Regions from separate parts of the Kocuria sediminis genome, predicted to be linked through region 3. Evidence: predicted binding sites of a transcription regulator. Region 3 holds the regulator's gene; each other region holds the start of a gene.
The links. Region 3 encodes LexA, which represses DNA repair genes until DNA is damaged. Its sites were predicted from a motif close to TCGAACANNTGTTCGA; they were not measured.
Positions count from the first base shown of each region.

Region 1: GMA12_RS16190 (LexA family protein) is a predicted target of LexA. The motif match lies at 2,028-2,043, and genes of this name have one in related genera.
Region 2: GMA12_RS17825 (LexA family protein) is a predicted target of LexA. The motif match lies at 2,010-2,025, and genes of this name have one in related genera.

Region 1 covers NZ_WOGU01000017.1:6,793-17,143, forward strand. Annotated here, with positions in the region: gene GMA12_RS16180 (hypothetical protein) at 1-273, shown strand, start outside; gene GMA12_RS16185 (Y-family DNA polymerase) at 293-1,552, opposite strand; gene GMA12_RS16190 (LexA family protein) at 1,577-2,017, opposite strand; gene GMA12_RS16195 (hypothetical protein) at 2,145-3,248, opposite strand; gene GMA12_RS16200 (hypothetical protein) at 3,518-3,736, opposite strand; gene GMA12_RS16205 (hypothetical protein) at 3,794-4,387, opposite strand; gene GMA12_RS16210 (transglycosylase SLT domain-containing protein) at 4,384-5,496, opposite strand; gene GMA12_RS16215 (MinD/ParA family ATP-binding protein) at 5,530-6,264, opposite strand; gene GMA12_RS16220 (helix-turn-helix domain-containing protein) at 7,070-7,318, opposite strand; gene GMA12_RS16225 (DUF6668 family protein) at 7,463-8,095, shown strand; gene GMA12_RS16230 (hypothetical protein) at 8,092-8,391, shown strand; gene GMA12_RS16235 (DUF8175 domain-containg protein) at 8,438-9,187, shown strand; gene GMA12_RS18570 (TrbL/VirB6 family protein) at 9,180-10,351, shown strand, end outside.
Region 2 covers NZ_WOGU01000028.1:504-8,890, forward strand. Annotated here, with positions in the region: gene GMA12_RS17810 (hypothetical protein) at 1-259, shown strand, start outside; gene GMA12_RS17815 (hypothetical protein) at 317-535, shown strand; gene GMA12_RS17820 (hypothetical protein) at 805-1,908, shown strand; gene GMA12_RS17825 (LexA family protein) at 2,036-2,476, shown strand; gene GMA12_RS17830 (Y-family DNA polymerase) at 2,501-3,760, shown strand; gene GMA12_RS17835 (hypothetical protein) at 3,780-4,652, opposite strand; gene GMA12_RS17840 (ParA family protein) at 4,940-5,710, shown strand; gene GMA12_RS17845 (hypothetical protein) at 5,899-6,075, shown strand; gene GMA12_RS17850 (histone-like nucleoid-structuring protein Lsr2) at 6,545-6,871, opposite strand; gene GMA12_RS17855 (hypothetical protein) at 7,599-8,387, opposite strand, start outside.
Region 3 covers NZ_WOGU01000008.1:34,362-44,712, forward strand. Annotated here, with positions in the region: gene GMA12_RS18445 (CG2302 family histidine operon protein) at 1-82, opposite strand, end outside; gene hisH (imidazole glycerol phosphate synthase subunit HisH) at 79-825, opposite strand; gene hisB (imidazoleglycerol-phosphate dehydratase HisB) at 843-1,472, opposite strand; gene GMA12_RS10595 (histidinol-phosphate transaminase) at 1,615-2,718, opposite strand; gene GMA12_RS10600 (DMT family transporter) at 2,786-3,106, opposite strand; gene GMA12_RS10605 (DMT family transporter) at 3,106-3,543, opposite strand; gene GMA12_RS10610 (LysM peptidoglycan-binding domain-containing protein) at 3,642-4,061, opposite strand; gene lexA (transcriptional repressor LexA) at 4,485-5,168, shown strand; gene GMA12_RS10620 (ATP-dependent DNA helicase) at 5,299-7,380, opposite strand; gene hflX (GTPase HflX) at 7,385-9,031, opposite strand; gene GMA12_RS10630 (class I SAM-dependent methyltransferase) at 9,152-9,814, shown strand; gene dapF (diaminopimelate epimerase) at 9,835-10,351, opposite strand, start outside.

The DNA.
Region 1 (10,351 bases), on a different contig from region 3:
GACCTGGAAGCCCGTCACGAGCTGTTCCAGGATGTGCGGTTACTGTCCATCTGGCGCATCTGCTCCGGCTTGTCCCACAGCAAGGAGTGGGCGGGGCTGCACTCTCTAACGCACAAGCCATTGGAAGGTGCTGCCGAGGCCGGATCAGCTGATTCGCTTCCCCACCTCGTCGGGATGGACTACGAAACTCTCTCCACATACGGATCGGCCGCAGCGTTCATGATGGACCTGGCAGTATCGCTGTACCGGCGAGGGCTGACGGTCCAGCGATGACCCAGGGCCGCGTCGACTTTTACGAAACGGTGCGCAACTCAGCCCAGTCAGTGGTGTAGCGCGGGGACAGGTCGGCTTGGCGGTTGGCCCAGGGGGTGGGGGCGTGGGCGCCGAGTCGGCCCAGGGCGAGGGTGCCGGTGCCGAAGCGGCGGTTCACGGCGTCGATGAGCTCCCCGATCGGGGCCGGCTGCTCGAGTACTCCCGGCAGAACAGGCACGGACCCCTCGGGGGCGAGGTCCATACAGAGGATGCCGGCGCGCATGTAGGACATCCCGTGCACCAGCTTGGGCGCCAGTGCTGCGCGGGCCGCGGCCACCAGGGGAGTGGGTTCATTGGTGGGCACGGCCAGGCGCACGTGCGCGGAGACATTGTGGGTGGGCCCGGGCCGGTGCGGGGAGGTGCTCGCGAACACTGTGAAGCGCCCGGTGACCTCGCCTTCCTTCCGGAGCCGGCGGGAGGCGCGTTGGGCGAACTCGGCCACCGCGGCCCCGACGATCTCGGGGTCCCAGATGGGGTCCGGGAAGGATCGGGAGACCAGGATCTGGGCCTTGGTGGCGACCTCGTCCTCGACGGGGATGGCGGGGAAGCCGTTGAGCTCCAGGACGGTGCGCATCTGCACCACGGAGAACTTGTGGCGGATGGCCACCGGGTCGGCATCGCGCAGGTCGGCGATGGTCTCGATGCCCATTGCTTCCAGGCGCTTGGCCAGCCGTCCGGCGATGCCCCAGACCTCGGTGACGGGCAGGGCCTCCATGAGCTTCTCCCAGTACCCGTCGGGGGCCTGGTCCCAGTGGACCACCCCGCCGGTGGCGGGCAGCTTCTTGGCGGTCTCGGTGGCGATCTTTGCCCGCGTCTTGGAGCTGGCGATGCCGATGCTCACCGGTAGTCCGACGTTGCGGGCCACGGTGGCCTTCAGTCGGCGGGCCCACCGGGTCTGCTCCTCGGGGGTGCCCTGGGGTGGGAGGAGGAAGCATTCGTCGATGGAGTACACCTCCTGGCCCAGTGCGTGGCGGGCCAGCAGCAGCATCACCCGCTCCGACAGGTCGGCGTAGAGCTGGTAGTTGGAGGAGCGCTTTTCCAGTCCCCAGCGTGTGGCGTCGGCGCGCAGCTGGAACCAGGGGTCACCCATCTTGATCCCCAGTGCTTTGGCTTCGGGGGAGCGGGCGACCACGCAGCCGTCGTTGTTGGAGAGCACCACCAGCGGCTTGCTCGCCAAGGAGGGCTCGAAGAGGGCCTCGCAGGAGGCGTAGAAGTTGTTCACGTCCACCAGGGCAATCACGGGGTACCACCTTGTTTGGCCCGGCTAGTGCAGTTTCCGGGAGTGGACGTGGTGGATCGAGTAGGTCACCACACCCCATACCTGGAGCTGGGTCATCGAGGGAATCGTGATGTCGGGATAGGCGGGGTTCTCCGCGTGGAGGACCACGCCGTGGTCGTGGACGTGCAGGCGTTTGACGGTGAACTCGTCGTCGTAGACGGCGATCACTACATCACCGTGTTTGGGGGTGATGGATCGGTCCACGAGGATTTCGTCGCCGTGGTAGATCCCGGCTCCTTCCATGGAGTCTCCGGTGACCCGGAATGCGTAGGTGGAGGTGACGTCTCTGATCAGGACCTCGTTGAGGTCGATCCGGCCGTCGTCGAAGCTGTCCTGGGCAGGGGAGGGGAAGCCAGCCGGGACTCGGACCAGGACCGCAGAGACCAGCACGGGGCGGTCAATGGTGAGCGGAACTGGGTGTCTCATGCCGCCAGGATAGAACACATATTCTAAAGCTCAGCACATGAACACAATTGACTCGTACAGATATACGGTTTGGCTAGTGCCGATGCTGCGGATTCTCCCCCGCCGACCGGACACGCCAAGGGTCCGGCTACGGAGCCGAGGCGGGCGCACCAGCGGCCTGGTTCTGGCCGGCGGCGATCTGGGCGGCCCAACGTTGCCGGAACGGCTGGCGAGGGCCATGGGCGTAGGAGGACGCTGGGACGGCCGCGGCGGCCGCCGTGCGGGCCGCGTAGCGTTCGGCGGCCGCCCGTGCTGCCGCCCGGCGCTGGGCGGCCTCGGCGGCGACCCGCTGGTCCCGCGACCGCATCGGGGTGCCGTCGGAGTGGGTCCAGGCGCGCATCCGGGCGCCCAACCAGGCGGCGGGGTTGTCGATGCCCTCCACGGTCAGGAAGCCGTAGCGGGTGCCCTGAGGGGTCCAGTCCAGGGCGGTGAGCACATCAGCGATGGTCCATCCGGCCTGGAAGAACGGGCGGCACACGCTCACCACGTGGGCGGTTGTGAGCTGGCGCAGCACGATGGCCTCGTGCTGGAGCTCCAGGGCCGCCGCCCGTTGAGTCTCCTTCCGCGCCCGACGGGTCACCCGTTCCGTCAAAGGCTCCGTCGTCGCATGACGGGGCCACAGCGGGGCTGTACGACGGCTCAGGGCGGCGACCACCTCGCGCCGCTGTGCGGCGCGTTTTCGGGTCGGTCGCGGCGTAGCCGCGTCCTTCGGGGAAAGTTCTTCGCGCGCGTGCGGGGAAAGACTCTCCCACTTCGTGGGGACCGGGGTGTCAGTTATCTCCACAGGCTCAACTGCCGGCTGGACGGTGTTGTGGATGAGGGCGTAGACGGGGGCCTCGCCCTGGGTGCGGCCGGTGGCGGCCGGGGTGCGCCCCGCGCTGCGGCCGGTGGCCACCACGGCCAGCAGCCCGGCCTCGCGCAGGTGACGGATCACCCGCGCCACGGTGGAGCGGGAGCGGTCAATCTTCGCAGCGACCCAGTCCCAGGTCGTGCGCCAGGTGCGCGAGGCGGGGTCCTGCTGGCGGCAGATGATCTCGACGACGGCCAGCAGGTTCGCCCGGGCATCGGCACGCATCAACTCCAGGCTGGGGTGCTCCAGGACGGCTCGGCGCCAGGCGGCGACGTGCTTGACGAGCTGGCACCCCTTGGGCACCGCCCGCAGCACGACAGCCTTGGAACGCTCATGCTCCACCCGCACCCGACGGGTACGCGAGGGGAACTCTCGAGCGGTCTCGAGGGCAGCGTCAGGGGAGGAGTGTGACCGAAAATCGGCATGCGTCAGTGAGGAGGGGTCCCCTTGCGGGAACGCCTCAGGTACACTAGGGGACACAACAGTCCCCTGGTAATGGGTTCATATGCGGTTCTCATCCGGTTTCTGTTGAACCAGCTGTTCTAGGTCGCCAAACTCACGACAGCTGATTGACTTCGACGGCCCGCCCTGCAAGGCGGGCCGTCAGTCGTTTAAGCGGTTTTGGTGATGGGAAGCTCCTCAGCGTTCTGCCGATCGTCTATCGCGTTCGGCAATCCGTGGTCGCGGTCGATCAGCGCACCGATGTAATCGGCCTGGGACAGGCCAAGAGCGGCCGCCTTCTCAAAAGCGCGGCGGTGCTGTTCAGGGAGCACCCGCATGCTGAACGGGACTCTGCGCCCGATCATCTTGGGGGGCTCGTATTCCTTCATGTGCTCAGCATGACACATGTACATGACAGTGAACAGCGTCAAGTCCCCGTGTCGGGCTTACTTGCTGCTACCCATGTCATGTGTCTGGTGGCCGACGACGTCCCACTGGTTGTTGTGCTTCTCGAGGTAGATGACGACGTGGCGTTGGCCGGTGGCCTCGATCGGGTGGCTGTCGCGGCTGATCCATCGCCAGGTGAGGTCGTAGGCGCGGATGGCTTTGTCTGCGGCGACGTCGCGGGTGACGTCGCCGACGGCTGGGATGAGGCTGGGGGCGCTGTAGGCCTGGTGTTCTGCTGGTTCGAGCCAGGCGGCTTGGTTGCCGTTGCGCTCGGGCTCGACCTGATGGGCGGCCCACTCTTGGGACATCAACGGTGTGGCGCGGATGGCGGCGGCGGTTTGGGTGCGGTCGGTGGCTGTGTCCCAGGAGTGCAGCATCAGCGCGGCGGTTTCGGCTGTGGCCTCCACATCGGCCCGGTCCGCGCTGCCCGGATCGGGGAAGGTGCCTTCTCCGGGGGTGAGCTCGGTGGGGGAGGGCGTGGCCGTGGCAGGAGTGGTGGTCTGCTCGCTGGTCGGCTGTGTCCCCTCGGGCCCGCAGGCGGTCAGGGGCAGCAGGCACAGGGTCAGGGCGGTGATCAGGCGGTGTCGGGTCATTTCGGCCATGCTCCTTTCTGTTTGAGGATGGGCTCGGGGTCGATGTTGTGTCCCTGGTAGGGGAAGACGAGGTCGGGGGCGTCGGGTGTGTAGATCTCGAAGTGCAGGTGCGTGGCCATGCCGAAGCGTCCGCGGTTGCCCTCGGTGCCGATGACGTCGCCGCGTTTGAGCTTTTGGCCTTTGGCCACGTCCCAGGAGTGCAGGTGGCAGAAGGCGAAGCCGAAGTCGGGGTCCTCCCCGTTCTCCTTGGCGATCACGCACCCATCGGTGGCGTTGAACCCGGTGATCCGCAGGGACGTGGGGGCGACGACGACTCCGCCGCGGCCATTGCCGGCCCCGGGGGTGGCGATGTCCACGCCTTCGTGCTGGTTGGCCCACCCCGGGACCCCGGCCAGGGCGCGGCCTCCGTAGCCGGAGGTGAACTTCCCGCCGGGCAGCGGGGTGGTCCACTCGCCGTCGCCGAGGTCTCCGTCCCATTCCTGCGCCCCGGTGGGGGCCTGGCAGTGGGCGGAGAACTCGCTCTGCCCGACGTCGAGGATGGTGCGGACGTAGTTCTGGGTTTCCTCATAGGGCGGCACGCCCTTGTACTGCTGCACGGCCCCGGGGCCGGCGTTGTAGGCGGCCAGGGTCAGGCGCACGAGCTGGTCGGCGTCCCCATCTGCCAGTGGTTCGACGTCTTTCTTGAGGGCGGCCATGTAGCGCCCGTAGGCCGGTATCGCGTCGTCGGGGTCGGTGACCTCGCCCCCGTTGCCGTAGGTCGCCCAGGTGGCGGGCATGAACTGGGCGATGCCTTGAGCTCCGGCGGAGCTGCCGGCGTTGGGGTCCCAGTTGGATTCCTGCTGGAGCTGGGCGGCCACCACGCTCACGGGCAGCCCGGCGGTCTGAGCGGCTGCTTCCACCAGTGGTGCCCAGCCGTTGGGGATGTTCGGTGCACGCTCCTGGTCGTCGTCGGTGGTGACGGCGGTGACGATGCAGGAGGTGGCCGAGGTCTGCTCGTCGTCTTCGGCCAGGGTGGCCACGAGCACGGCCAGTGCCACGATCGAGCCGATAGCGAAGACGAGTAGTAGCGCCACGAGGGCGCCGAGGGCGCGCGGGGATCCAGCGGACATCACAGCCTCCTGGGGGGATGGGAGGGGTGTGGGTCAGAGCTGGTCGGTCAGCGTGGCGGTGGCCTCCTCATAGGCCCGCACAGTGGCTGGGTGCAGGGCGTCGTAGTGGAAAGCGCGCCCCTCCTGGAGGGACTTGTCGAAGGGGATGACCACGCACCCGGCCAGCCCGATCGCCTCCGCGTAGTCACGCAGGCGGCTGATGCGTTCGGTGTTGTTGGTCGCGGTGTTGGAGACGACCAGCACGGACCGGGCCAGCTTGTCGCCGTGGCCCTCAGCCCGGACGGCTTCCACGGTGGCTTCCAGCAGCCGGGCGTCGTCCTCGCGGTTGTGGGCGACCAGCACGAGCGAATCGGCCACGTCCACGGCAGCGCGCCAGGTGGAGGACTGGGCGGAGTTGCCGGTGTCGAGCAGGATCAGGCTGTAGAGGGACCGCAGCGTCTCATGTGCGGTGCGCACGGAGCGCCCATCCACCCGGGAACGGTCGGTGCCCTCCGGCGGGGAGGCCAGCACGTGGATCCGGTCATCGCCCTGGGGGCGCACGTAGCGCACCAGGTCGGCGGTGCGCCGGGTGACCGTTTCCAGGTTGCGGATCAGATCCAAGGTGGTGCGGTCGTGGCCTGCGGTCAGGGACCGTTCGGCCAGGGTGCCCTGGTTCTCGTTGAACTCCCCGGCCAGGATGTTGCCCCCGCGCACCCGACCGTAGGTCGCGGCGAGGTGGTAGGCCGTGGTGGTCTTCCCACCTCCGCCCTTGAGCTGAAGCACCGCCACGGTGCGGTGGGTCTGAAGCGGCCGCTGGATCCGGGACCGACGGGCCCGGGACGCACGCTCGGCGGCCGACGCCGCCAGGGACAGTCCGAGGGCCTGGTTGCACCATCCACGCCAGCCGTGCCGGGCCGGCGACTCGGGCGTCTCCGTGGTCGCTTCCCGGCGCAACTGCAGGCGGGCATCCCCGGGCTCGACGACGACCGGGGCTAGGGCGGGGGTGGTAGGCGCCGGGTCACTGAGGAGTGCGCCCTGCCCTTGTCGAGCAGGTGCGAGTGTGGGGCTCGGAGGGGTTGCTGCTGACGTGGCGGTGGCGGGCGGTGCGGCCGGCACGGACGACACCGTGACGTCCCCTGATTGGGGGACATCGGACTCAGCGGACGTCTGCTGGAGCTCCTCGTCGGCGAAAGGCTCCGCGGGCTGCTGTCCGCTCTGGTCAGCAGCGGGTTTGGTCGCCGCCACCGGGCGTGTCGCCTGCTCAGCTGCGGGGAGGAGGTCATCGACGGTGACCACGCGTGAAGTCCCGTCTCGGGATGGTCGCTTCTTGGTCGAGGCACTGGTATCTGCGGCCACGGAGCCGTCGGCCGAGACGATCAGGTGCGTCTCCGGCTCGGTCGCCGACGTCGGGTCGATGGCCGTCAGTTTGACCGGTCGCCCCAGGTCATCGGCGACAGAGACGAGGTGCTCGATGGCTGCCGGCATCGAGGCGAACTCGTAGGGGACCCGGTCGATCGTCACCTCCACGCTGTCGTCCTCGGCGATCCTCGCGGTGCAGACCGGCCGCTCCAATGCCTGAGCCATGGTGCTCTCCCTACTGCTGGGTTGGTGATGCCCCGTCACCGTCGGTGGGATGGGGGATGTTGTAGTGGGCGCGCAGATGTTCCTTGATGTCGTCGCGCAGGATCAGCCAGCTCTTGCCGAGCTTGATCGCCGGCACGATCCCGTCGCGCAGCCAGCGGTAGGTGACCGTGCGGTCAGCCAATCCGAGGACCTTGGTGAGGTCGTCGACGCTGAGGCGTTCTGGCAGGCCCTCGAAGAGCCGGTCGAGCGCGTCAGCCACGACAACCCCCTCCATCCACGCATTCGCCATAGTACACATAAGTCGCTAATCTGTTCCTAGAGTTCACTAACAAGGTCTATAACCCCCGATAGTCGTTTAGTAGATATATCCTCAAGCTTAGGCGACCCCCCGTGAGGAAAAGTGATGGACAACCGCTGGTCGAATCTGGTTTCACCTGGACCAACACCGGTTCACCCTGTCTTCGAGGACGTTCCGGAAGAGACAGTGCCGGTCCTACGTGGCGCTTCCACGCCACAGCAGGGCGTGATCGGGTTGTCTGCGGACGAGGGGCGACTGGGGCGAGTCCTCGTCGAAGCAGACGACGTGTTCTGGCTGGGCGCCCATGGCGGGGCCGGGGAGTCCGTATTGGCCGAACTGTTCGGCGGCACCGCCTGCCACCACCGGTGGCCGATGCGCCCCGGCACTGAGGGTCCGATGGCTCCCGTGCCGGTCTTTCTCGTCGCCCGGCAGAACCGGCGAGGACTCGAGGCCGCCAGCCGCGCGGCTCGTGATTGGGCCTCTGGTGCGCACCCCGACGTGGATCTCCAGGGCCTTGTCCTCGTGGCTGATGCTCCCGGCAAGGTGCCGAAGTCCTTGGCCAGACAGACCCGCGTCATTTCCGGCGGCGTCCCCCACACCTGGGTGGTGCCCTGGATCGAAGAGCTCCGGCTCACCGGAGCCGTGGACTGGGAGTCCATGGCCCGTGAGACGAGAAAAGTCCTCACCGCTCTCGGTGAGGCAGTCGACGAAGTTATCTCCGAGAGGACCCCCCAATGATCGACCTCGTACTTGCCGCCCAGGACACCGTGCTGGCCCTGCCGGCCAACCTGCCCGACTCCAGCCCCCTGGCCCCTCCCGGCATCGGTGACACCTGGAACCGCATGGTCGGTGTCGGCAAGTGGATCGCCCTGGGCATCGCCGTCCTGGGCCTGCTTGTGGTCGGCGGCAAGATGGCCTTCGACGCCCGGCGCGGTGAGACCACCGAAGAGGTCTCCGGGATCATCAAGATCGTCCTGGCCGTGGCTCTGATCACCGGCGGCGCCTCGATCCTCTCCTTCATCTCCGGGGCATGACCCCTGGCCTCCGCATGACCATCCCCCCGCAGCAGAGGAGCAGCAGGTGACAGATCAGATCGAGACCGACGACAACAACACCTGGTGGAAGGCTCCCCGCTTCCTCATCTCAGCCATCCTCGTTGCGCTGCTGATCGTGCTAGGGGTGGTGCTGTGGTTGTGGCCCGACGGTGAAGAGCCCACCCAGGCCGCCCAGGCACCGGCCACGACCGCCGAACCGGTCTCGGGCGAGGAGTCGGTGTGCGGCCTGGACACCTCCGGCGGCACCACGCTTACGAAGGCTCCCGAGGACGTCGAATGGACCGCCCTGGGCGCGATCTATGCACCGTCCTCGGAGGAGCACGGGCCTGGCACAGTGGATGAGTCCACGGGCGTCCGTTCCTGCTACTCCCACACCCCCGAGGGCGCACTTCTTGCCACCACGAACATCCTGACTTCGGGCAATGACCCGCAGCTACTGCTGGACACCCTCAAAGCACAGGCCGTGGACGGCCCGGGCAGAGACGTGGCCATCGGCCAGGTCCAACAACGACTGAGCTCAGGTGACACTGCGACAGTTCCCCTGGAAGTCGCCGGCTTCCGGCTGCTGTCTTACACCGAAGGCAAAGCGTCCGTGGAGGTCGTCGTTGCCGCCGACGACGGCACCGAGGACATCTACATGACCACCGGCGTCGACCTCGTATGGACGGAGGGCGACTGGCACGTCTCCTTCCAGGAGAACGGCAATCCCGGGCCGGTGTCCGGTCAGGTGTCAGACCTGAGCGGGTACATCGAGTGGGGCCCTCACGATGGCTGAGGAAAACAGCTGCAACCCCATCGACGTCATCTGTAAGACCAAGGAAGGCATCAGCAACACGCTCACCGGGGCGGCCGGGGATGCGCTGGATCAGATCGCTGACGGTGTGACCTCTGCCGTGGTCGAGACGATCGCCTCTCTGGGGTCCATGTGGACCACGGTGGGCAGTGCCAGCCTCACCAGCGAGAATGCCGGCGCTGCCGAGGCTCCGGTCCGGGGAGCGTTCAACGCTCAGGTCGATCTGCTCCTGAGCTACGCGAGCTGGATCGGGCTGGGGGTGTGCGTGTTCGGGGTGCTGTTCCTGGGCATCATTTTGGCCGTCAACGCCCGCCGCGGCGACGGGGCCGGCCTAGTCAACACCGCCACCGTGCTGGCCTCCGGGGCGGCCCTGATCGGTGGGGCCACCAGCCTGATCGGCTTCCTCGTCCCGGCCCGTGCGGGGAACCTGTCCGGGCCGGTGGGGTTCATCCAGGACCAGACCTTCTACCTCACCCTGGCCGTGGCCGCACTCAGTGTGATGATCGCCGGGGCCCAGATGGCCTGGACCCAGCGGGCTGAACCGGCCCGCGACCTGCTGAAGAATCTGCTCACCCTGGCCGTGGTGACGGCCTCCGGGGTGACGATCCTCAACGTCCTGGTGGCCGGCACCGACGCCCTGGCCGTCCAAATCATCGACTCCGCCATCGGCGAAGACTTCCAGACGGACGTGCTCCAGCTGCTGGCCCTGGACAACGCCACCAGTACTGGGGCGGCGGATCCGGTGTGGTTGGGCGGCAACGTCATCCTGATCATCGTCGGCGGGGTCGTGGCGATCATCGTGAACATCATCCAGTTGATGCTGATGGTGTTGCGCACCGGGATGCTGTTCCTGATGGCCGGGATCCTGCCCCTGTCGGCGGCGTTCTTGAACACCGAGACGGGGAAGAACTTCTTCCAGAAGGTCATCGCCTGGACCCTGGCCTTCGCCTTCTACAAGCCCGCCGCCGCCCTGATTTACGGGTTGGCGATCAAGATGTCCACCACCGGGGTGTGGGAGGACTCCGGCAGCGGGCTGATCCAGTTCGCCGCCGGGCTGATGATGATCGTCGCCTCCGTGTTCGCCCTGCCCGTGCTCGTCGGGTTCCTCAGCCCCGTGCTGGGCTCGATGTCCTCCTCCGGCGGGAG
Region 2 (8,387 bases), on a different contig from region 3:
CCAAGCCGCCTGGCTCGAACCAGCAGAACACCAGGCCTACAGCGCCCCCAGCCTCATCCCAGCCGTCGGCGACGTCACCCGCGACGTCGCCGCAGACAAAGCCATCCGCGCCTACGACCTCACCTGGCGATGGATCAGCCGCGACAGCCACCCGATCGAGGCCACCGGCCAACGCCACGTCGTCATCTACCTCGAGAAGCACAACAACCAGTGGGACGTCGTCGGCCACCAGACACATGACATGGGTAGCAGCAAGTAAGCCCGACACGGGGACTTGACGCTGTTCACTGTCATGTACATGTGTCATGCTGAGCACATGAAGGAATACGAGCCCCCCAAGATGATCGGGCGCAGAGTCCCGTTCAGCATGCGGGTGCTCCCTGAACAGCACCGCCGCGCTTTTGAGAAGGCGGCCGCTCTTGGCCTGTCCCAGGCCGATTACATCGGTGCGCTGATCGACCGCGACCACGGATTGCCGAACGCGATAGACGATCGGCAGAACGCTGAGGAGCTTCCCATCACCAAAACCGCTTAAACGACTGACGGCCCGCCTTGCAGGGCGGGCCGTCGAAGTCAATCAGCTGTCGTGAGTTTGGCGACCTAGAACAGCTGGTTCAACAGAAACCGGATGAGAACCGCATATGAACCCATTACCAGGGGACTGTTGTGTCCCCTAGTGTACCTGAGGCGTTCCCGCAAGGGGACCCCTCCTCACTGACGCATGCCGATTTTCGGTCACACTCCTCCCCTGACGCTGCCCTCGAGACCGCTCGAGAGTTCCCCTCGCGTACCCGTCGGGTGCGGGTGGAGCATGAGCGTTCCAAGGCTGTCGTGCTGCGGGCGGTGCCCAAGGGGTGCCAGCTCGTCAAGCACGTCGCCGCCTGGCGCCGAGCCGTCCTGGAGCACCCCAGCCTGGAGTTGATGCGTGCCGATGCCCGGGCGAACCTGCTGGCCGTCGTCGAGATCATCTGCCGCCAGCAGGACCCCGCCTCGCGCACCTGGCGCACGACCTGGGACTGGGTCGCTGCGAAGATTGACCGCTCCCGCTCCACCGTGGCGCGGGTGATCCGTCACCTGCGCGAGGCCGGGCTGCTGGCCGTGGTGGCCACCGGCCGCAGCGCGGGGCGCACCCCGGCCGCCACCGGCCGCACCCAGGGCGAGGCCCCCGTCTACGCCCTCATCCACAACACCGTCCAGCCGGCAGTTGAGCCTGTGGAGATAACTGACACCCCGGTCCCCACGAAGTGGGAGAGTCTTTCCCCGCACGCGCGCGAAGAACTTTCCCCGAAGGACGCGGCTACGCCGCGACCGACCCGAAAACGCGCCGCACAGCGGCGCGAGGTGGTCGCCGCCCTGAGCCGTCGTACAGCCCCGCTGTGGCCCCGTCATGCGACGACGGAGCCTTTGACGGAACGGGTGACCCGTCGGGCGCGGAAGGAGACTCAACGGGCGGCGGCCCTGGAGCTCCAGCACGAGGCCATCGTGCTGCGCCAGCTCACAACCGCCCACGTGGTGAGCGTGTGCCGCCCGTTCTTCCAGGCCGGATGGACCATCGCTGATGTGCTCACCGCCCTGGACTGGACCCCTCAGGGCACCCGCTACGGCTTCCTGACCGTGGAGGGCATCGACAACCCCGCCGCCTGGTTGGGCGCCCGGATGCGCGCCTGGACCCACTCCGACGGCACCCCGATGCGGTCGCGGGACCAGCGGGTCGCCGCCGAGGCCGCCCAGCGCCGGGCGGCAGCACGGGCGGCCGCCGAACGCTACGCGGCCCGCACGGCGGCCGCCGCGGCCGTCCCAGCGTCCTCCTACGCCCATGGCCCTCGCCAGCCGTTCCGGCAACGTTGGGCCGCCCAGATCGCCGCCGGCCAGAACCAGGCCGCTGGTGCGCCCGCCTCGGCTCCGTAGCCGGACCCTTGGCGTGTCCGGTCGGCGGGGGAGAATCCGCAGCATCGGCACTAGCCAAACCGTATATCTGTACGAGTCAATTGTGTTCATGTGCTGAGCTTTAGAATATGTGTTCTATCCTGGCGGCATGAGACACCCAGTTCCGCTCACCATTGACCGCCCCGTGCTGGTCTCTGCGGTCCTGGTCCGAGTCCCGGCTGGCTTCCCCTCCCCTGCCCAGGACAGCTTCGACGACGGCCGGATCGACCTCAACGAGGTCCTGATCAGAGACGTCACCTCCACCTACGCATTCCGGGTCACCGGAGACTCCATGGAAGGAGCCGGGATCTACCACGGCGACGAAATCCTCGTGGACCGATCCATCACCCCCAAACACGGTGATGTAGTGATCGCCGTCTACGACGACGAGTTCACCGTCAAACGCCTGCACGTCCACGACCACGGCGTGGTCCTCCACGCGGAGAACCCCGCCTATCCCGACATCACGATTCCCTCGATGACCCAGCTCCAGGTATGGGGTGTGGTGACCTACTCGATCCACCACGTCCACTCCCGGAAACTGCACTAGCCGGGCCAAACAAGGTGGTACCCCGTGATTGCCCTGGTGGACGTGAACAACTTCTACGCCTCCTGCGAGGCCCTCTTCGAGCCCTCCTTGGCGAGCAAGCCGCTGGTGGTGCTCTCCAACAACGACGGCTGCGTGGTCGCCCGCTCCCCCGAAGCCAAAGCACTGGGGATCAAGATGGGTGACCCCTGGTTCCAGCTGCGCGCCGACGCCACACGCTGGGGACTGGAAAAGCGCTCCTCCAACTACCAGCTCTACGCCGACCTGTCGGAGCGGGTGATGCTGCTGCTGGCCCGCCACGCACTGGGCCAGGAGGTGTACTCCATCGACGAATGCTTCCTCCTCCCACCCCAGGGCACCCCCGAGGAGCAGACCCGGTGGGCCCGCCGACTGAAGGCCACCGTGGCCCGCAACGTCGGACTACCGGTGAGCATCGGCATCGCCAGCTCCAAGACGCGGGCAAAGATCGCCACCGAGACCGCCAAGAAGCTGCCCGCCACCGGCGGGGTGGTCCACTGGGACCAGGCCCCCGACGGGTACTGGGAGAAGCTCATGGAGGCCCTGCCCGTCACCGAGGTCTGGGGCATCGCCGGACGGCTGGCCAAGCGCCTGGAAGCAATGGGCATCGAGACCATCGCCGACCTGCGCGATGCCGACCCGGTGGCCATCCGCCACAAGTTCTCCGTGGTGCAGATGCGCACCGTCCTGGAGCTCAACGGCTTCCCCGCCATCCCCGTCGAGGACGAGGTCGCCACCAAGGCCCAGATCCTGGTCTCCCGATCCTTCCCGGACCCCATCTGGGACCCCGAGATCGTCGGGGCCGCGGTGGCCGAGTTCGCCCAACGCGCCTCCCGCCGGCTCCGGAAGGAAGGCGAGGTCACCGGGCGCTTCACAGTGTTCGCGAGCACCTCCCCGCACCGGCCCGGGCCCACCCACAATGTCTCCGCGCACGTGCGCCTGGCCGTGCCCACCAATGAACCCACTCCCCTGGTGGCCGCGGCCCGCGCAGCACTGGCGCCCAAGCTGGTGCACGGGATGTCCTACATGCGCGCCGGCATCCTCTGTATGGACCTCGCCCCCGAGGGGTCCGTGCCTGTTCTGCCGGGAGTACTCGAGCAGCCGGCCCCGATCGGGGAGCTCATCGACGCCGTGAACCGCCGCTTCGGCACCGGCACCCTCGCCCTGGGCCGACTCGGCGCCCACGCCCCCACCCCCTGGGCCAACCGCCAAGCCGACCTGTCCCCGCGCTACACCACTGACTGGGCTGAGTTGCGCACCGTTTCGTAAAAGTCGACGCGGCCCTGGGTCATCGCTGGACCGTCAGCCCTCGCCGGTACAGCGATACTGCCAGGTCCATCATGAACGCTGCGGCCGATCCGTATGTGGAGAGAGTTTCGTAGTCCATCCCGACGAGGTGGGGAAGCGAATCAGCTGATCCGGCCTCGGCAGCACCTTCCAATGGCTTGTGCGTTAGAGAGTGCAGCCCCGCCCACTCCTTGCTGTGGGACAAGCCGGAGCAGATGCGCCAGATGGACAGTAACCGCACATCCTGGAACAGCTCGTGACGGGCTTCCAGGTCTTTGAATAGCGAGGTCCACTTAGAATCCTGATTCCTAACCTGTCTCCAAGTGAGGGAGGGGGTGCCGTCGATGAGCTCGCGCATACGAGCGCGGGCCCGGCCAAGCTTCTCAATATCTCGCTGGGCGATCTCCTTGAGCTTTGAATCTTCGAGGTAATCCTCCATGGAGTATTGCTGCATCTGCAGTTCATCGTGTCGCAGGGCCCACCTTCGCGCGATCCGCTCGTAGCGACCGTGTGGAGACATCACCCACGCCACCTGAGCTGCGCTTTCCAGCGCCGCCCGCACCAGTGCGAACGGCCCATGGGCCCGGGCACGAACCTGTACATGGCCATCACCCTCCTCAATCACGATCAAGTCGCGGAGAGACGCCAGATTCCCTGCTGTAGCCACGAGGCCGGAATGGGCGAACATGCTGATCGGCCAACCGCCCATGTGTTTGTCATCTCCTGCAAGGGACGTTTTGGCGTGAACCGCCGGCGGCATCTTCATGGGGTCGAACGAGGCAAGGGAGTGGTCGAGCTTAATCAGGAACCGACGAAGGTGAGCCAGCTCCTCTTCAGACACGGAGAGCAACGACTCCTGGGGGGATTTAGTCATGCCCTGAGCCTACGAAGGAGCTCGAATCGACGGGGAGTTTGCCATGGTGCGAGCTAGCCGCCGACTCACTGAAGTAAGTCAGCGGACGAGGACTGCCGCACATTTTCTCGGCCCTGGCGGGCCTCCAAAATGATTGCCAAAGGGAAGCAGCGGGAGCCTCAACGCCCGGACAAGACCAGCATCTACATTTTTTGGTAGATAGATCTCTAGCTATCATGGTGGCTAGCGAGCAAGCGAGGTATATGTATAGCTAGATAAAATGCTCCCTAGCTTGGTAGCATGAACGCATGCAAACCCTGATGGTCTACAGCGAATCTGGCGGTGTCACCAAGACGACCACCGCTGTCTCCCTAGCAATGGTCGCTGCCGCTGAGGGGCACCAAGTAGTACTCGTTGATCTCGACCCCCGTGCGGCTTCCACCAAGTGGTTCGGAGTGCAGCCATCGGCTGAAGGAATGCACGTCGGTGCGATCTTGGGTGATGAGAATCCTGAAGGCTGGGCCGAGGATCTCGCGGTGCCCAGTGGGTGGCACCCGAACCTGCGGGTGATTCCCTCGGCTCGCAACGTCTCCAACCGGGAGGCAGACCGGGCTGATCATGCGGAGCTGCGGCTGAAGATCTCCCTGACCGGTCTGTCGGCCGATGTGGTGGTCATCGACTGCCCCAACCGGCAGGGCGGTCCGTTGACGCTGTCGGCGTTGAACGCGGCGGACACCGTGGTCTACGCCGCCACCGCCACCAGCGACGGCATCGACGGGGTGGAAGGGGCCCGGCGCACGGTCGCCCAGTTCCGCCGGCACCGCCAGCATCTCGGCGCCCCGGACACCCTCACCGAAGCCGGCATCGTCGTGGGCGGGGTGAAGGAGACGATCATGAGCCGGGCGGCCGTGGCCAGCCTTGAGGAGCTGCGGGCCACGGGGTTGTTCCTGGAGCCGCTGATCCCCGACCGGGCCATCGTCCAGGAGGTGCGGATTTCGGGGGAGTGGTACGGCCAGTACCGCAAGGGCGCCCGGGTGCTGGATGCCTACACCGCGATCGCGAAGAAGGTGCTGCGATGACCGAGAAGCCCGAGCGTCCCGCCTCGCTCCAGCGTCGCCGGCCCCGCCCGGCCCCGGATGAGCACATCGACCCGGTCGACTACACACCCCCACGCGCTACCTCACCCCAGCCCGCGACACCGGTGGTGTCGTCCCCGCCGGTGGTGTCGTCCCCGCCGGTGCAGGCGGCACCGGCAGCGGAACCCGCGGTGTCTGCGCCCAAGCGCGGGCGGGGGCGGCCGCGCCGGGAACCCACCATCCAGCTCGGGGTGCGGGTGGCCCAGGACGTCTCCGACCTGATCGAGGAGCTCACCGAGCACGACGGCACCGCCCGGGCCGTGATCGAGAACGCGGTGCGCGCCTACGCCCAACAGATCAACCGATAACACCCGGGCCCCGGTGGGGGAGGGGCGTAACTGCGGGCTGTTTTCCCATGGTCCAAGAGGAAGGAACCCGGCTCACCGGTGGTGGTGGGTCGGGTTCCTCATTCTTTGGACAGGCGGCGGGATGGGGTGGGTGGTTCCGTGGGTTGTCGAACGACGCGGGTGCCCACTCCCCGTCCGTATGGGGCCAGGGCTGACCCCCAGCGAGGGGCAGTTGTCGGGGGCCGAAGGGACGACCAGCGCTGTCCAGTGTGGACGCGGGGCGTCCCGGCAATCCTGGGCCGGACAGGGACCGTCAGTCCGTCACCCGCTGCTCACCGAGAGGAAGTGACCACGCTAACGGCTCCCGCGCTCGAGCTCTGTCCCGAGGCGTTCGGTGGCGATGCCGCGGCCGTGGCTGCTGGCACGAGCCCCGATGTCCCGGATCACCCCGGACAGGTCCGAAGGCGTGTCCGGGTGGGGGAGTGGGGGTCTACTGAGCGGCGTAGTAGGCGTCCTTGACGGACTGGTGGATCCGGCCGCGGTCGGAGACCTTGTATCCGTTGTCCTTCGCCCAGGCGCGGATCTTCGCCGTCTCCGGGTTACCACCGGAAGAGGGGGACGTAGTGGTCCGGGTGGGTTTGGACTGGGCTCGCCGGCCAGCGGCTGCGTAGGGGCGCAGGGCCTCCCGCAGCTTCTCGGCATTGGCGGTAGAAAGGTCGATCTCGTACTGCCGGCCGTCCAGACTGAACTGGACGGTCTCGTCAGCAGGACCACCCTCGAGGTCGTCTTCCAGAATAATTTTCACGCTCTGCGCCAACTCAGCCCCTTTTCATTGATTCCATCATGGCTTGCACCGTCAATATATACACGGCTGAATTACTCTAGCCGAACTAACTTCCCATGGGTGGGCTGAAAATCTGCCTGGCGCTCTCCCCTGCCAGGGGATTGAGAAGCAGGAGTCATCCGGATCCTCCGTGAGGGCGTGTCGGACCTTATCTCGAACCTCGACGTAGGAGCCGTGGCGCTACGTGAGCAGGGCGACGGATTCTGTGGTTGTCAAACCTTGCTACTCTGCCTTCGTCGACGAGTTCCCTATTGGCTGTATCTGTCAGGTATTTCTCGTAGATTCGCGCTCGATTATCAGCGTTATGCATCCGAGAATTTACGGCAAGAGTGAGTAGTCCCAGGAACGTCACGGCCAAGACCAACAGTGGTATCAATGGCTCAATTACGCCCTTGCCCGCGCTGACGATCAGGGCTGAAAGACCGATAAGCAGGGCCACTCCAGAGGTGTTGCCCGCGCTTCCGCCCCGAGCTAGTACCTCTGTCAATACGAACAGCTTGTCGCCCTCGCTCAACTCTCGAAAGGCCTGCACATCCTTGGGCGTGACACGCCCCCACCGCGTATGCCGCTTCATCAGCTCTCGGCGGCGGCGGCGCTCAGCCTCGGTACTCAAAGGAACGCTGGCTGCTGAAAAGCGCTTCGACGGAGATCGCCTGGGTGATCCCCCGCATGAGTAGTTGTTGCCACCAGTCCCCGTCTATCAATCGATCACCACAGGCAGGAACGTGAGGTGTGCCAGTCGCTTCTCGTCATCACTAGCCAGAACTTCGTAGTCCCCACGGGAAGCCGGTTCACTTGCATCGATCAACCTTTGTGTGCGCGGGTGTGCGCTGATCGCTGCGTGAGCCGAATCAATCAGATCGGTGACATTCCTGTGGCCGCGCATGAACACGATCAGCGCGATGCGGGACTGCCGCCACAAGGTGTACCTGGTCAGTAGTTGTTCCAGTCCGGCAGTCAGTGCCTGAGGGCCCTTCCAAATCTTGCATTCACCCACGAAAGCGTCGCGGTCCTTCCATCGCAGCAACAAGTCTGACTTGCCCTGACCGATGAAAGTCTCACCCGTGACCTGTCCCTGGAAGTTGGCGTTTAGCACGAACAGCAGCACATCACGCAGTGTCTCTTCGTCCTGCTCCAGTAGTTTTTTGGTTGTTCCCGGCAGGCGCTCGAGTGCTTTTGAGAACGAAGCGATTGTCTGAACGACCGATTCCGCCATGTCATCGGCCAGAGCCCACTGTGGCGCCCCAGTAGCCGCCGCCTCTTCGAGTACCCGCATCGACAGCGGCGCCGGTCGAACGGGTACCTCAACACGGCCGCTTGTTGGCCGTGTCAGCGGCACCTGCAATTGCTCCATCGCCCCACGCAGGGCCCGAGTCATCTTCCAACGTGGCTGCAGCTCTGCACGCAACGTTTCCGCGAATACAGCCTGACGTTGCCCGATTATTTCGTTAGCGGTGCGTACGTCCTCGAGGAGTTTCTCCTCGATTTT
Region 3 (10,351 bases):
CCGGCATCTTCTGCCGGTGGAAGGAGATGGCGCCGCCGGCGACGAAGGCGCCGAGGACCATCACGACGACGGCGGCGCTCACGCGTCGTCGCCCTCCTGCTGGAGGGTCGGCCGCCCGGCCAGGGTGTCCCCGCCCAGGGGGTCCCCGGCCTTGAGGTGGTCCAGCCGGCCGGTCCGCGGGAGGGTGCCCAGCCAGTTGCGCAGCAGCTGGATGCCGGCCTCGGAGGACTTCTCCGGGTGGAACTGCGTGGCGCACAGCGCCCCGTTCTCCACGGCGGCGATGAACCGTCCCCCGTGCTCGGACCAGGTGACCTGCGGCGGCTTCATCTTCAGGATGTTCTGCGGGAAGTCCCACTCCTGCACCCCGTAGGAGTGCACGAAGTAGAAGCGCTCGTCCTCGAGGCCCCGGAACAGCACCGAGCCCTCGGGCGGGTCGACCGTGTTCCAGCCCATGTGCGGGACCACGTCGGCCTTCAGCCGCTCGACGACGCCGGGCCACTCGCCCATGCCCTCGGTCTCCTGGCCGTGCTCGACGCCGGAGTCGAAGAGGACCTGCAGGCCCACGCAGATGCCCAGCACGGGGCGCCCGCCGGCGAGGCGGCGGCCGATCAGGCGCAGGCCGTCGACGGAGCGCAGGCCCTCCATGACCGCGGCGAAGGCGCCGACGCCGGGGACCACGAGCCCGTCCGCGTCCAGGACGGCCTCGGGGTCGGCGCTGAGCACCACGTCGGCCCCGGCGGCCTCGAGGGCGCGCACGGCCGAGCGGACGTTGCCCGCGCCGTAGTCGAGGACGGTGACGGTGGGGCGGGCGGCCTGCTCCGGCATGCGATCTCCTTCGGCGCTCACAGGGCGCCCTTGGTCGACGGGACGCCGCTGACCCGGGGGTCGGGCTCCACGGCCTGGCGCAGGGCGCGCGCGAGGGCCTTGAACTGCGCCTCGGCGATGTGGTGCGGGTCCCGCCCGGCCAGCAGCGTGATGTGCAGGCAGATCCCGGCGTGGTGGGCCAGGGACTCGAAGACGTGCTGGACCATCGAACCGGTGAAGTGCCCGCCGATGAGGTGGTACTGCTGGCCCTCGGGCTCCCCGGTGTGCACCGCGTAGGGGCGGCCGGAGATGTCGACCACGGCGTTGGCCAGGGCCTCGTCCAGCGGGACGGTGGCCTCGCCGAAGCGGCGGATGCCGGCCTTGTCGCCCAGGGCCTGCCGCAGCGCGTCGCCGAGGACGATGGCCGTGTCCTCGACCGTGTGGTGGACGTCGATGTGGGTGTCGCCGGTCGCCCGGATCCGCATGTCGATGAGGGAGTGCTTCGACAGGGCGGTGAGCATGTGGTCGTAGAACGGCACCGAGGTGTCGATGTCGTTCACGCCCGTGCCGTCGAGGTCGATCTCGACGGACACCGAGGACTCGCTCGTGCGCCGCTCCAGGGAGGCGCGGCGGGGGGCACGGGTGCCGGTGGGGCTCTGGTCGGTCATGCGGGTGGAACTCCTCGCGGGCGCGGCGCGGCCGTCGACGGGCCGCGGGGTGGCCCGGGCCGCCCCGGGCGGGCGGGGCGTCGGGCCCGGTGGTTGTCTGCCTCCATGCTATCCGGGACGGGAGGCCCCGGCTCCCGGGGCCTCAGCCGGCGGAGACGATCCGCTCCATGCTGGTCAGGAAGGCGGTGGTCTCCTCCTCCGTGCCGGCGGTGACCCGCAGGTGACCGGGGATCCCGACGTCGCGCACGAGCACCCCGTCCTCCAGCAGCGCCTGCCACATGGCCCGGGAGTCCGGCATCCCGCCGAAGAACACGAAGTTGGAGTCCGAGGCCGCCGGTGCGAGCCCGAGCCGGCCTAGCTCCTCGACGATGCGGTCCCGCTGGCGCTTGATGTCCTCGACGTTGGCCAGCAGCGCCTCCGAGTGGCGCAGGGCGGCCAGGGCGGTCGCCTGGGTGACGGCCGAGAGGTGGTAGGGCAGGCGCACGAGACGGATCGCGTCCGCGACCTCGGGGGCCGCCGCGAAGTAGCCCAGCCGGGCGCCGGCGAGCGCGAAGGCCTTGCTCATGGTGCGGGTCACGATGAGGCGGGGCCGGTCCGCCAGCAGGGAGAGCGCGGTGCCCGTGCCCGCGTGGGAGAACTCCGCGTAGGCCTCGTCCACCACCACGACGGTCCGGAACGGCTCACCGGCCTCGTACACGGCCGTGACGACGTCCTCGCCCAGGGCCGTGCCCGTGGGGTTGTTGGGCGAGCAGAGGAAGACGACGTCGGGGCGGTGCCGGCGGACCTGCTCGGCCGCCGACTGCGCGGTGAGCCCGAAGTCCGCGGACCGCTCCCCCGCCACGAAGGCGGTGTGCGTGCCCGCGGCCAGCAGCGGGTACATGGAGTAGGTCGGGACGAAGGTGAGCAGGGAGCGCCCGGGGCCGCCGAAGGCCTGCAGGATCTGCTGCAGGATCTCGTTGGAGCCGTTGGCCGCCCAGAGGTGCTCGGCCCCCAGCCCGTGGCCCAGGTACGCGGCGAGCTCCTCCCGCAGGGCCGTGAACTCCCGGTCCGGGTACCGGTTGAGGGTCCAGGCCGCCGCGGCGACCTCCTCCACGATCGCGGTGTGCACGTCCGCCGGGACCGGGTGGGTGTTCTCGTTGGTGTTGAGCGCCACGGCGACGTCCAGCTGCGGGGCGCCGTAGGGGGCCTTGCCGCGCAGGTCGTCGCGCAGCGGGAGGGCGTTGAGTCGGTCCAGGTTCTGCGTCACCCGAACAGTTTAGACCTGCCCCCGGTGCCCGCCCGCGGGTCGGGCGGGGCGGTCGGTGACGGGCGGGTCAGTGGGCGGCGCCGAGCTCGATCAGCAGCACGCCGCCCATGATGAGTGCGATGCCCAGGGCCATGACCCGGCTCAGGGGCTCGCCGAAGAGCAGCCGGCCCGCGATCGCGGTGAGCGCCACGCCCGCGGCGGCCCAGATGCCGTAGGCCACGCCCAGCCCCAGTCCGTGGCGCAGGGCGAGGGCGAGGAACGTGAACGCGAGCAGGTAGCCGGCCACCACGGCGGCGTACCAGCGCCGGCGGCCCTCCGCGGCGACCCGCAGGGACAGGGTGGCGGTGACCTCGGTGAGGATCGCCCCGGTCAGGTAGAGCCAGGCCATCAGGCGCCGCCGTCCCGGGCGGCCCGGTGGGCGCCGACCTCCACGCACAGCACCCCGGCCACGACCAGGACGATGCCGGCGAGCACCAGCGGGCTCAGCGCCTCCCCGAAGACCAGGGCCGCCAGGAGGGCGGTGAGCGTCACGCCCGTCGCCGCCCAGATGCCGTAAGCCACGCCGACGGGCAGACCGCGGCGCAGCACCGCCGCGAGGAGCACGAACGCGGCGCCGTAGCCGGTGACCACCAGCAGGTACCAGCCGGGGTGCTCCAGGGCGGCCTTCAGGGCCAGTGAGGCGGCCACCTCGCTGCAGATCGCGCCGGCCAGCAGCGGCCGGACGGTGCTCGACCGGCTCCGGGCAGGCCGCCGGGCAGCGCCGGCGGACCCGGGGGTCGGTGAGGTCCCGCGGTCGGGACGCGGGTGGAGGGCGCCGGTGCTCATGCCCTCGACCCTACCGATGCCCGGCGCGCTCCGGGGCGGGGTGCCCGGCGGCGGCCCGGCACCCGCTCCGGCGGACGGGCCGGCGGACGGGCCGCCGCTCAGGCAGCGGGGACCTCGACGAGCTGGCCCGCCTGGAGGACGGAGCTGTCGAGGTCGTTGAGCTCCACGATCTCGTCCATGACGTCCCGCGGGTCGCGCTCCGGGTCCGCCTGCACGGCGAGGTCCCACAGGCTCTGCCCGGGGTGCACCGTGGCCAGCTCCGTCCCGGGGCCCGTCACGGGCTCGCTGGTGGCCGTGGCCGTGGACGGGACGAGGAAGATCACGGCGAGCACCACCAGGGCCGCGGAGCCGGCCAGCACGGGCAGGCCCAGCAGCACCAGGCGGCCCCGCCGGGTCAGGACCAGCGGAGCGCGGGAGGCCCCTGCCGACGCGCGGGCCCGGCGAGCCGAGCGTGCCGGGCCGCCGAGGGATCGGGGGCGGCGCGCGGCGACGGCACTGAGGGTGGCACTGGCACTCATGACATGAACTCCTTGACGTTCCCGCAGGGAGCGGGCGATCTCGAACACCGGTCCGACCGGCGGCCCGTCCGGGCCTGCATGCGATCGAACATACTTTCGAATACCGATGACCCATGTCTAGCATGGGTCTGCGAAGGCTGTCGACACCCGGTCGTACATATGTTTGAAGACACACGGCGTGTCGCCTAGGCTGGGAGCACGTTCGGGCCTCGGGCCGGCACGCGTTCCGACACCCCGGCTTCCCGCTGGCTGGGACCCATCGAAGCATCCGGGTCCGACATCGGAACGGGGCCGGCGCGCACCGGAGGCACCACCAGCCGGACGCGAAAGGACGACGCTCCCATGGCTCAGCCCCCCACCCCCGAGGAGTCCCGCGCCCGGGCCGCGCGCTCCGGCACCCGCGCGCGCGGCAGGGGTCTCAGCGTGCGCCAGCGCACCATCCTCGAGGCGATCCAGCGCTCCATCGCCGAGCACGGCTATCCGCCGTCGATGCGCGAGATCGGCGACCTCGTGGGCCTGGCCTCGCTCTCCAGCGTCACCCACCAGCTCTCGCAGCTCGAGAAGCTGGGCTACCTGCGCCGGGACCCGAAGCGCCCGCGGGCGATGGAGGTGCTCGCGCCCCTGCAGCTGCGCGACGCAGCCGTCCCGGAGGGGCCGCACGAGCCGGCGGACGCGCCCCGCGGTCCGCGCGCCGTCGCACCGGGCGGGGTGGCGGAGCTGTCCACCTCCGCGGACGTGACCATGGTGCCCCTGGTGGGCCACATCGCCGCCGGCGGGCCCATCACCGCCGAGCAGGACGTGGAGGACGTGCTGGCGCTGCCCCGCCAGCTGGTCGGCCACGGCGAGCTGTTCATGCTGCGGGTCAAGGGCGACTCGATGATCGACGCCGCCATCTGCGACGGCGACTGGGTCGTGGTCCGCCGGCAGAGCGCCGCCGACAACGGGGACATCGTGGCCGCCCTGCTCGACGACGAGGCGACGGTGAAGACCTTCCGCCAGCGTGACGGGCACACCTGGCTGCTCCCGCAGAACACGCGCTACGAACCCATCCTCGGGGACCACGCCACGGTGATGGGCAAGGTCGTCTCGGTGCTGCGCAGCCTCTGACGCCTGCCGCCCGAGATCCGCCGTCGGGCATCAGCAGTCCGGCATCCGCTGTTCGGCCTCCGCTGCCCGGCTCGCGACACGGCACGGGGCCCGGCCGATCGGCCGGGCCCCGTGCCGTGTCCTGAGCGGGTCAGGCCGTCGCCAGGCGCGCCAGGGCCCCGAGCACCACCGAGCGGTCCGTGGTGGTCCACAGCGGCGGCAGCGACCCCCGCAGGAACCCCCCGTAGCGGGCCGTGGCGATCCGGGAGTCCAGGATCGCCACGACCCCGCGGTCCCCGCCGGCGCGGATGAGCCGGCCGGCGCCCTGGGCCAGCCGCACGGCCGCGTGCGTCGCCGAGACGGACATGAAGCCGTTGCCGCCCGCCCGCTCGGCCGCCCGGCTGCGGGCCGTGGACAGCGGGTCGTCCGGGCGCGGGAAGGGGATCCGGTCGATCATCACCAGCCGGCACGAGGCCCCCGGGACGTCGACGCCCTGCCACAGGCTCATCGTCCCGAACAGGCTCGTGGCGGGGTCGTCGGTGAACTCCTGGACGAGTCCCGCCAGCGAGGACTCCCCCTGGCAGAGGATCGGCAGGTCGGTGCGCCCGCGCAGGGCCTCCGCGGCCTCCTCCGCCGCTCGTCGGGAGGAGAACAGGCCCAGCGCCCCGCCGCGCGAGGCCTCGAGCAGGGCGAGCATCTCCTCCAGCTGGGCCTCGGTCAGGCGCCGGCCCGGCTTCTCCAGGTGCTTGGCGAGGTAGAGGATCCCCTGCTTCGGGTAGTCGAAGGGGCTGCCCACGTCCACGCCCTCCCAGCGCGGGGCGCCCTCGCCGCGGAGGCCGAGGGCCCCGGCGGCGGCGTCGAAGGAGGAGCCGACGGAGAGGGTGGCCGAGGTCAGCACCACGGTCCGGCCGTCGAAGAGGCCCTCCCGCAGGGTCCCGGCCACCGACAGCGGCGCGACGTGCAGGGTGGCCGGGTCGGTGTCCTCGGCGGGGACGTAGCCGCGGCCGGGTTCCCAGCCGCCCTGCCGCGAGATCCACAGCACCTCGCGGGAGTCGGCGGCGGCGAGGATCCGCTCGGCCAGCTCCAGCACGTCGCTGACCCGCGAGCGGGCCATCTGCCGTCCGGCGTCCCCGTCCTTCTCGCCCCCGGAGCCGCCCTTGGACTCGCTCATGACCGTGCGGGCGGCGTCCCGGATCTGGGCCACGGCCGCCGCCTGGGCGTCGTCGAGGCCCCGGTGCAGCAGTTCGGCGGGCGCGCCCAGCAGCGCGGCCTCCAGGTTGGCGGCCCCGGCGGTGAGGGAGTCGGGGTTCGCGGCGGTGTGCTTGCGCGCCGAGGCCGCCGCCGCACGCACCATGGCGGCGGAGAGCTGGCCGGTGACCGCCCCCGTGACCCGGTCCTGCAGCTCGTGCGCCTCGTCGATCACCACGACGTCGTGCTCGGGCAGGACCGTGATGCCCTCGAACGCGTTGATCGCGAGCAGGGCGTGGTTGGTGATCACGATGTCCGCCTCCCCGGCCCGCTGCTTGGCGAGCTCGGCGAAGCACTCCTCGACCAGGGGGCAGCTGCGGCCCAGGCACTCCTTGGCGGTCACGGAGACCTGGCGCCACGCCTTGTCGCTCACGCCCGGCAGCAGCTCGTCGCGGTCACCGGTGTCCGTGGCGCGCGCCCACTCGCGCAGGCGCTGGACCTCCTGGCCCAGCCGGCCGGGCTGCTCGGTGGTCTCCGGCTGCGCGGCACCGGGGTGCGGGGCGGCGTCGGGCAGGGCGAAGAGCGCACCCGGGTCGTCCTCGGACGGATAGCCGCCCTCAAGCTTGTGCAGGCAGACGTAGTTGCTGCGGCCCTTGAGCAGGGCGACGTCGACCTCGTGCTCCAGCTCCCCCTCCAGGGCGGCCAGCAGGCGGGGGACGTCCCGGCCCACGATCTGCGACTGCAGGGCGAGGGTCGCGGTGGCCACCACCACCGGCTTGTCCGCGTGCTGGGCGTGCGCCACGAGCGGGGCCAGGTAGGCGAGGGACTTGCCGGTGCCGGTCCCCGCCTGGACCAGCAGGTGCCGGCCGCGGTCGAGGGCCTCCGCGACCTTGGCGGTCATCAGCCGCTGCCCGTCCCGGACCTGCCCGCCCATCGCCGTGACGGCGGTGTCGAGCAGGCCCAGGGCGTCCTGGGCCCCGGGCAGGGTCTCCGGCCGCGTGCCGGAGACGTCCTGCCCGGACTCGTCGACGAATGCTGCGGGCACCGGCTCAGGCGCTCTCGGCGCCGAAGCCGGGCGCGCGCTCCGGGGCGAACTCCGCGAGCTCGGCCGCCAGGTCCTCGCGGACCTTCACCAGCAGGTGCGTGCCCTCGGGCAGGTGCTCGGTGCGCAGGATCTCCGCGTCCCAGTCGTGCAGCCGGCTCACGACGTCGCCGCGCTGGTACGGGACCAACAGGTCCAGCACCGTCTCCGGGCGCGGGATGGACTGGCTGATCCGCTCCCGCAGCGCCTCGAGGCCCTCACCGGTGCGGGCGGAGACCACCACGACGTTGCGCTCGCGCTGGCGGATCCGCTCGACCACGAAGGGGTCGGCGGCGTCGACCTTGTTGAGCACGATGATCTCCGGGATGTTCTGCGCGTCGATGTCCGTGAACACCTGGCGCACCGCCCGGATCTGGCCCTCCGGGTCCGGGTGGGAGGCGTCCACCACGTGCAGGATGAGGTCGGCGTCGGCGACCTCCTCCAGCGTGGAGCGGAAGGCCTCCACGAGCTGGGTCGGCAGGGACCGCACGAAGCCGACCGTGTCCGAGAGCGTGTAGCCGATGCCGTCCGGGGTCTGCGCCCGGCGGACCGTGGGGTCCAGGGTCGCGAACAGGGCGTTCTCCACGAGCACCCCGGCGTCGGTGAGCCGGTTGAGCAGCGAGGACTTGCCCGCGTTGGTGTAGCCGGCGATCGCCACGGAGGGCACGGAGTTGCGGCGGCGGTTGAGCCGCTTGGTCTCCCGGGCCGGCTTCATGGCGGCGATCTCGCGGCGCAGCTTGGCCATCCGCGTGCGGATCCGGCGGCGGTCCAGCTCGATCTTGGTCTCACCGGGCCCGCGCGAGCCGATGCCCTCACCGGCGGCGGCGCGGCCACCGGCCTGGCGGGACAGGGACTCGCCCCAGCCGCGCAGGCGCGGGAGCAGGTACTCGAGCTGGGCGAGCTCGACCTGCGCCTTGCCCTCCTTGGACTTGGCGTGCTGGGCGAAGATGTCGAGGATCAGACCGGTGCGGTCGATGACCTTGACCTTCACGACGTCCTCCAGCCCGCGCCGCTGGGACGGGGCGAGCTCGGAGTCCACGATGACGGTGTCGGCGCCGGTGGCGGCGACGATGTCGCGTAGCTCCTTGGCCTTGCCGGAGCCCAGGAACGTGGCGGGGTCCGGCTTGAGCCGGCGCTGGACGATGCCGTCCAGCACCTCGGAGCCGGCGGTCTCGGCGAGCGCGGCGAGCTCCCGCAGGGAGTTCTCCGCCTCCTCGAGCGTGCCCTCGGTCCAGAGACCGGCCAGGACCACGCGCTCGAGGCGCAGCTGGCGGTACTCGAGCTCCGTGACGTCCTCGAGCTCGGTGGACAGGCCCCCGACCCGGCGCAGGGCGCGGCGCTCGTCGAGGTCCTGCTGCTCGCCGTCGTGCTGCGAGTGCTCCTGGCCGCTGTCGGCCAGTTCGCGGGCGCGGCCGCTCAGCAGGCCGTTCCCGGCGGCCCCGGAGTCCTCGTGCCGGCGGTCGGCGCGCTCTCCGGCGTCGGCCTCCCGGGCCCGGGCCCGGGACAGGACGCGTTCGACGACGTCCTCGAGGTCCTGCCGGCTCAGGCCGTGGTCGGCCTCCACCGCGGGAGCCGCGGTGCTGTGGTCGGCAGGGGTGTTGTGAGACTGGGTCATGGTTCCTTTCGGAAAGGATGTGGTTCTCGGAATTCTAGTCGCGGTCTCCGACGAGCGGGTCCGCGGACGGGCGGCTGCGCGGAGCGGGCCGGGTCCGCGCGGTCGGTAGCATGAACATCTATGACACGGCGTTCCGACTCCCCCGATCCCGCCGCCGGACCGGCGGCCCCCAACCCGGGGACCGAGCACTACTTCTCGGAGGATCCCGCGGTGCCGGAGGTGCGCCGCCCGGTGACCGTGGCCCTGCGCGGTCGGGAGGTCGTCCTGCAGACCTCCAACGGCGTCTTCAGTCCGCGAGGTCTCGACAAGGGAACGTCCGTGCTGCTCCGAAATGTTCCCGATCCGGCCGGTGCGGAGCTGCTGGACGTCGGGTGCGGATGGGGCCCGATCGCCCTGAGCCTGGCGGAGGCCGCGCCCGGGGCCCGGGTCACGGCGGTGGACGTCAACGAGCGCTCACTGGGGCTCACCCGTGACAACGCCGCGGCCCTGGGCCTGGGCAACGTCGAGGTGCTGCTGCCCGAGCAGGTGCCGGCGGACCGGCGCTTCGACACCATCTGGTCCAACCCGCCCATCCGGATCGGCAAGCAGCAGCTGCACGAGCTGCTGCTCCGGTGGCTGCCGCGGCTGAGCCCCGGCGGGAGCGCGTGGCTGGTGGTGCAGAAGAACCTGGGGGCCGACTCGTTGCAGAGGTGGCTGGCGGCCGAGCTGGGCGGGTCCTTCCGGGTCTCCCGGCACGCCACCGACAAGGGGTTCCGCGTGCTGCGGGTCGACCGGCCGGCCTGAGCCGGTCCGGGCGGCGGGGCTCAGACGAAGGTGCCGTCGGCCACGAGCACGGCGGGGCCGGCGAGGACCACGTGCTCCGCGCCGTCGGGGGCGGGCACGAAGGTCACGGAGACGACCCCGCCGGGCACCTGCACGAGCCATTGGTCCGGGGCGGTGGGCCCGCCCCAGAACCGGGTCGCGGCCGCCGCCGCGCACGCGCCGGTGCCGCAGGACTGGGTCTCGCCCACCCCGCGCTCGTGCACCCGCATCCGGACCCGGCCCACACCGTCGTCGTCGCCGTCGGCGGGCACGACGAACTCGACGTTCGTGCCGTCCTCGGGCTCCGGGCGCACGACCGGGGCGGTGAACAGCTCGAGCTGGTCGAGCTTCTCCCCCTCGGCGAGCGCCACGACCGTGTGCGGGTTGCCCATCCCGATGGACAGCGCCGGGCGGGGCACCTTGAGCCCCTTGGCGGTCACGACGGCGTCCGAGCCGCGGGACCGGGCGGTCCCGCCGTCCAGGAAACTCCAGGGGCCCATGTCCACGGCGTAGCCGGAG